2 regions of the Streptomyces sp. MI02-7b genome follow, and region 1 is predicted to be linked to the other one. Evidence: riboswitches for the same ligand, from Rfam matches in the RefSeq annotation. Region 1 holds a riboswitch; the other holds the start of a gene.

Region 1 (3,398 bases):
CGATGTCGTCATGGACATCCTGGCCCGGCTGTCCCCGCTGGTGGAGCCGTTGAGCCTGGACGAGGCCTTTGTCGACCTGGAGGCCGGCGGCCTCGCGGACGAGCCGCGGCGGGTGGGGGAGCGGCTGCGGGCCGACATCAGGGCGGCCACGGGGCTCACGGGCTCGGTCGGGCTCGCCGGGTCCAAGCTGCTCGCCAAGATCGCCTCCGAGCAGGCCAAGCCGGACGGCATGGTGGTCATCGAGCCCGGCACCGAGCGCGGGCTGCTGGCTCCCCTGCAGGTACGCACCCTGCCCGGTGTGGGACCCGCCACGGCCGAGCACCTGAGAAGGGGCGGCATCACCACCGTCGGGGACGTGGTGGAGGCGGGCGAGGCCGAACTCGTACGCCTGCTGGGCAAGGCGCACGGCGCGCATGTGCACGGCATGGCCCTGGGCGTGGACGAACGGCCCGTGGTCCCCGACCGCGAGCACAAGTCGATCTCCGTCGAGGACACCTTCGACGTCGACCTCACCGACCGCATCCGGGTGCGCCTGGAAGTGGACCGGCTCGCCGACCGCTGTGTGCGGCGGCTGCGCGCGGCGGGGCGCTCGGGGCGCACCGTCGTGCTGAAGGTCCGTCGGTACGACTTCACGACGCTCACCCGGTCCGAGACGCTGCGCGCCCCGACCGACGACCTCACCGTCGTGCGGGAGACGGCGGAGCGGCTGCTGGAGGCGGTCGACATCACGGGAGGCGTGCGGCTGCTCGGCGTCGGTGTGGCGGGCCTGGCGGATTTCACGCAGGAGGACCTGTTCGCCCAGGCGGCTGAGCGCGAGGAGGCGGCCCCCGACGCCGGGGACTCCGCCGAGGCGGACGAGGACGCGGGACGGTCCGCCGGTGCCGCGTCGGCGCCGGACGCCGCGGAACGGCGCTGGACGCCCGGTCAGGACGTACGGCACACCGAGTACGGCGCCGGGTGGGTGCAGGGCAGCGGTGTCGGCCGGGTGACCGTGCGCTTCGAGGAGCCCCTGTCGGTGGTACCGGGGCGGGTGCGGACGTTCGCGGTCACCGACCCCGACCTGGAGCCGTCCGAGCCGCTGCCGCTGGTGTTATGCGGGAGCGGGTGAGCCGGTGAGCGGGTGAGCGCCGTCGCGGGGCCGCAGGGACCGGTGCGGGACGGTCAGCCGTCGCCGGCCAGCTTGCCGAAGTCCCGGTCCGGCGGCGGCTCGTCGTCCGTCCCCGGGACGGCGCCGGGCCCGTTCATCCCGTAGTGGTGGTAGAGCTGCAGCTCCTGCTCCGGGGAGAGGTGCCGGCCCACCCCGAAGTCCGGCGCGTCCTTGATCAATGCCTTGTCGAACGGGACACGCAGCCCGTCCTCGCCGAACTCGCTCGGTTCCAGGGGGACGAAGGCGTCACGACTGAACAGTCCGGTGCGCACCGCGGCCCACTCGGGCTCGCCGGTGGCGTCGTCCAGGTACACCTCGTCGACTGTGCCGATCTTCATTCCGTTGCGGTCGAAGGCCCTGCGCCCGATCAGGCTCCGCGGATCGATACCGGTCTGCACGGTCCCTCCAACTGGTCGCGATTACTCCTATTTAGGCACGAAAGGTGTCCGCTGTCACATGACTCTTCAACCGAAGCCGCTGGTAGGCTGGCAGTGGCTGGCGACCCCATGCGGGAGAGTCCTGGCGGTGCGAGGCACCGGCCGCCGGGCGCCGAAGGAGCAAACCCTCCCCGGAATCTCTCAGGCATCCGTACCGCATGGGTGAGGTCACTCTGGAAAGCAGGAAGGGCAGCCCGTTCGTGGCGGCCCGTTCCTCACCGACGGTGAAAGCCGTCCTGCTCGCGGGACGGTGAAACTCTCAGGTTCAGATGACAGAGGGGGAGGCCGTGTCGCGCCAGACCAGGAGGCCTCCGCAGATGACCGCCCACCGCATCCCTCTCACCGAGCTGGAGCGCGGCATCCCGTTCGAGCAGCGCCACATCGGGCCCGATGCCGCCGCGCAGGCCAAGATGCTCGCGCAGGTCGGCTACGGTTCGCTGGACGAGCTCACCGCCGCAGCCGTACCGGACACCATCAAGAGCGCCGAGGCCCTGGGCCTGCCGGCCGCGCGCACCGAGCCCGAGGTGCTGTCCGAACTGCGCGCGCTCGCCGACCGCAACCAGGTGCTGCGGCCCATGATCGGCCTGGGGTACCACGGCACCTTCACCCCGCCGGTCATCCTGCGCAACGTCATGGAGAACCCCGCCTGGTACACGGCGTACACCCCGTACCAGCCCGAGATCTCCCAGGGCCGCCTCGAGGCCCTCCTCAACTTCCAGACGGTCGTCGCGGACCTGACCGGTCTGCCCACCTCGGGTGCCTCGCTGCTCGACGAGGGCACCGCGGCCGCCGAGGCGATGGCCCTGGCCCGCCGGGTCGGCAAGGTTAAGCAGGGCGTCTTCCTGATCGACGCCGAGACCTTCCCGCAGACCGTCGCCGTGATCGAGACCCGCGCCGAGCCCACGGGCGTCGAGGTCGTCGTCGCGGACCTCACCGACGGCATCCCCGCGGAGATCGCCGAGCGCGGCGTCTTCGGTGTGCTGCTCCAGTACCCCGGCGCCTCCGGTGCCGTGCGCGACCTCAAGCCCGTCATCGAGCAGGCCCACGGGCTGGGCGCGATCGTCACCGTCGCCGCAGACCTGCTCGCCCTGACGCTGCTCACCTCCCCGGGCGAGCTCGGCGCCGACATCGCCGTCGGCACCACCCAGCGCTTCGGCGTGCCGATGGGCTTCGGCGGGCCGCACGCCGGCTACATGGCCGTCCGCGAGGCGTACGCCCGCAGCCTGCCCGGCCGCCTGGTCGGCGTGTCCGTCGACGCCGACGGCGACAAGGCCTACCGCCTGGCGCTGCAGACCCGTGAGCAGCACATCCGCCGCGAGAAGGCCACCAGCAACATCTGCACCGCTCAGGTGCTGCTCGCCGTGATGGCGGGCATGTACGCGGTCTACCACGGCCCGGACGGCCTGGCGCAGATCGCCCGCCGCACCCACCGCTACGCGGCCGTCCTCGCCTCCGGTCTGCGCGCCGGCGGCGTCGAGGTGACCACCGGCGCCTTCTTCGACACCGTCACCGCCCGCGTGCCCGGACGGGCCGCCGAGGTCGTGGCCGCCGCACGTGAGGCCGGCGTCAACCTGCGCCAGGTCGACGCCGACCTGGTCGGGATCGCCTGCGACGAGACCACCGGCCGCGCCGACCTGGCCGCCGTGTGGGGTGCCTTCGGCGTCACCGGCGACAGCGCCGACATCGAGCGCCTGGACGCTTCCACCGAGGACGCGCTGCCCGCCGGGCTGGTGCGCGAGGTGGACTACCTGACCCACCCGGTCTTCCACCAGCACCGCTCGGAGACCGCGATGCTGCGCTACCTGCGCCGCCTC
Region 2 (3,398 bases), on a different contig from region 1:
GCGGCCGGGGTAGCCCTCGGCGTACTTGTTGGTCAGCACCGAGCCCTGGGCCTGGAGGACCGCGACCGGAGCGAAGTTCTCCGAGGCGATCATCTCCAGGGTGGACTGCTGGCGGTGCAGTTCGGCGTCGACGGCGGCGGCGACGTCGGGGTCGAGCTCGTGCAGGGAGCTGTTGAGAAGCGACATCTGGGGGGTCATCCGTCCGGAGGTCGGGGTGGGCAGGTCGGGGCGGCCTGACGCCGCCGCGGCGGCGTCAGCTGCCGGTGAAGGCGGTGTACTCGTCGGCCGAGAGCAGGTCGGCGGGCTCCTCGGACACCTTCACCTTGAACAGCCAGCCGCCCTCGAAGGAGGCCGAGTTCACCAGGGAGGGGTCGTTGACGACGTCCTCGTTGACCTCGGTGACCTCACCGGAGACGGGGGAGTACAGGTCGCTGACCGACTTGGTGGACTCCAGCTCGCCGCAGGTCTCGCCCGCGGACACCGAGTCGCCGACCGTCGGGAGCTGGACGTAGACGACGTCGCCGAGGGCGTTCGCCGCGTGCTCGGTGATGCCCACCGAGGACACGCCGTCCGCGTCCGCGGCCGACAGCCACTCGTGCTCCTTGCTGTAGCGCAGCTGCTGGGGGTTGCTCATGGCGTGAATTCTCCTGGATGACGGGATGTGCTGGTGAACGGCTGTCTTGACAGGTGGGACGGCGGTACCCGGTGTGCGGGCGCCGCCTCAGCGCTGCCGCTTGTAGAACGGCAGGGCCACCACCTCGTACGGCTCATGGGTACCGCGGATGTCCACGCCCACACCGGAGATGCCCGGCGCGGCGTGCGCGGCGTCCACGTACGCCATGGCGATCGGCTTGCCCAGGGTCGGGGACGGGGCGCCCGAGGTGACCTCGCCGATCACGGCGCCGCCGGCCACCACCGGGTAGCCCGCCCGCGGGACCCGGCGGCCCTCGGCGACCAGACCGACCAGCTTGCGCGGCGGCTCGGCCGCGGCGCGCTCCGCGGCGGCGGCCAGCGCCTGCCGGCCCACGAAGTCACCGGGCTTGTCGAACTTCACGACGCGGCCGAGACCGGCGTCGAACGGGGTGAGGGCGGTGGTCAGTTCGTTCCCGTACAGCGGCATGCCCGCCTCCAGGCGCAGCGTGTCCCGGCAGGACAGGCCGCAGGGCACCAGGCCGGCGTCCGCACCCGCCTCGGTCAGCGCCTGCCACAGCTTCTCGGCGTCGGCGGGTGCGACGAACAGCTCGAATCCGTCCTCGCCGGTGTACCCCGTGCGGGCGATCAGCGCGGAGACGCCGGCGACCGTGCCGGGCAGTCCGGCGTAGTACTTCAGGCCGTCGAGGTCGGCGTCGGTCAGCGACGCCAGGATGCCGGGGGACTCCGGGCCCTGCACGGCGATCAGCGCGTACGCGTCCCGGTCGTCGCGCACGGCGGCCTCGAAGCCGGCCGCGCGCTCGGTCACGGCGTCCAGGACGACCTGCGCGTTGGAGGCGTTGGCGACGACCATGTACTCCTGCTCGCCCAGGCGGTAGACGATCAGGTCGTCCAGGATGCCGCCGTCGGGGGCACAGATCATCGTGTAGCGCGCGCGGCCGACGGCCAGCGCGGAGATGTGGCCGACCAGTGCGTGGTCGAGCGCCTCGCCCGCGGCGGGGCCGGTGACCGTGATCTCGCCCATGTGGGAGAGGTCGAAGAGACCGGCCCGGGTCCGGACGGCGGTGTGCTCGTCGCGCTCGCTGGCGTACCGCAGCGGCATGTCCCAGCCCGCGAAGTCGGTCATGGTGGCACCGAGGGAACGGTGCAGGGCGTCCAGCGCGGTACGGCGGGGTTCACTCATCGGGCGGGCTCCCAAGGACATGGAAAAACAGGTCGGGCGATGACAGGAAGGGGGCTTGCCCTCCCCATCTGTCATCGGAACCTGAGAGGTTCACCTGGACCCTCCGTGCGGAGGAGCCCGGGTTTGCACCTTGGGTGGGGCGGCCGCCCCGGACCGGGAGGGCTCGCCCGCTTTTCAGATGTGCCTCGGACGCGCGGTATCTGTGCCTGAGAGATTCAAGGGAGGACTTGCTCCTTCGGCGCCCCGCCCGCCACGGCGGGAGCGGGGAACTCTCCCGCGCGGCCTCGAACGGCCGATATGTGATTGAGGCCGCCATCATTGCACGGCCGCTCGGCCTTGTCGCGGCCGTGTCCCCGATGTCCCGGTCGGGTCCCGATCGTGTCGTCACCGCGTTGCTTCCCTGGGTAGACGCATACCGAGGATTTACCATTTCTTGAAAGTCTCACCGGGAGGGCGACTGTGCGGTGGCAGAGTGCGTATGCGACGGCCGGGGCACCGGCCGCTCCCCGTCCGGCGGCCGTGCGCCGGCCGCCGGTCCGTCCCCGCAGCGCGGCCCGCGACGGGCGCTCGGTGCGCCCGGGCCGGCTGGTCGACCTGCGCGCGGGCCGCACCCGGGTGCGGCGGTTGCGCTACCCGGCCGGCGACGTCCTGATCGTCTCCGGACTCCCCGGCGGCGGCAAGAGCACGCTCATGCGCCGCGTGTCGGGCGACGCCTGGCTGATCGACTCCCAGGACGTGCGTGAGCGCTGGCAGGCCCGGATGCCCCGGCTGCTGCCCTACGCCGTCTACCGTCCGCTGGTGCGGCTGGCGCACTACACGGGGCTGTGGCGGGCCCTGCGTTCCGGGGCCGGTGTCGCCCTGCACGACTGCGGCACCCTGCCGTGGGTACGGGCCTGGGTCGGCCGGGAGGCCCGGCGCCGCGGCCGGGGGATGCACCTGGTGCTGCTCGACGTGCCCGTGGCGGCCGCCCTCGACGGGCAGCGTTCGCGGGGGCGGGCGGTCTCGGCGTACGCGATGGCCCGGCACCAGCGGGCCTCGCGGCTGCTGCTGCGCGCCGCCGAGGAGGGCCGGCTGCCGGCCGCGTGCACCTCGGCGGTGCTGCTGGACCGCGAAGCGGCCCGGCGGCTCGAGGCCATCGACTTCGACGGCTGAGCGGCCGGGCCACCACGTGACGCGGTGAGGGAGCGGTGAGTTCGCCGACTACTGGACCTGTGAGGCAGGGGCCATCGGCACCGCAGGCATCTCGGGAGCCTGGGGAACCGCGGCCGGGTCCTGCGCCGACTGGTCGTCCAGCGGCAGGGGGATGGGAAGGGGAAGCGCACCGGTCAGGAGCTTCGGCACGGACAGCAGAAGCGCCTGCAGGTCGGCGACGACGGTGGTCACACCGGCGGTCACCGCCGCGAGGTCCTTGGCCAGGACCGCCTTCACCAGCGCGGCGACGTCGTCCACCAGCTTGTTGAGCTGGTTCTGGACGTCGGTCACGGGGTCCGCCGCGCGCTCGCTGCCGTCGGCGGGCACAGCGGCACCCGCGGGCTGCGGGTCGGCGGCGGGATCGGCCGGGACC

The links. Region 1 has a riboswitch for glycine ahead of gcvP (aminomethyl-transferring glycine dehydrogenase). Riboswitches for the same ligand answer to the same signal wherever they lie in the genome.
Region 2: linked by a shared signal. The riboswitch ahead of gcvT (glycine cleavage system aminomethyltransferase GcvT) and the one ahead of gcvP (aminomethyl-transferring glycine dehydrogenase) in region 1 are both predicted to bind glycine.

Annotation. Positions count from the first base shown of each region.
Region 1 covers NZ_JARAWX010000019.1:9,285-12,682, forward strand. Annotated here, with positions in the region: gene PV364_RS27765 (DNA polymerase IV) at 1-1,108, shown strand, start outside; gene PV364_RS27770 (PRC-barrel domain-containing protein) at 1,162-1,545, opposite strand; glycine riboswitch at 1,647-1,751, shown strand; gene gcvP (aminomethyl-transferring glycine dehydrogenase) at 1,902-3,398, shown strand, end outside.
Region 2 covers NZ_JARAWX010000006.1:186,501-189,898, reverse strand. Annotated here, with positions in the region: gene glyA (serine hydroxymethyltransferase) at 1-186, opposite strand, end outside; gene gcvH (glycine cleavage system protein GcvH) at 254-634, opposite strand; gene gcvT (glycine cleavage system aminomethyltransferase GcvT) at 722-1,834, opposite strand; glycine riboswitch at 2,019-2,121, opposite strand; gene PV364_RS12025 (AAA family ATPase) at 2,294-2,986, shown strand; gene PV364_RS12020 (hypothetical protein) at 3,035-3,398, opposite strand, start outside.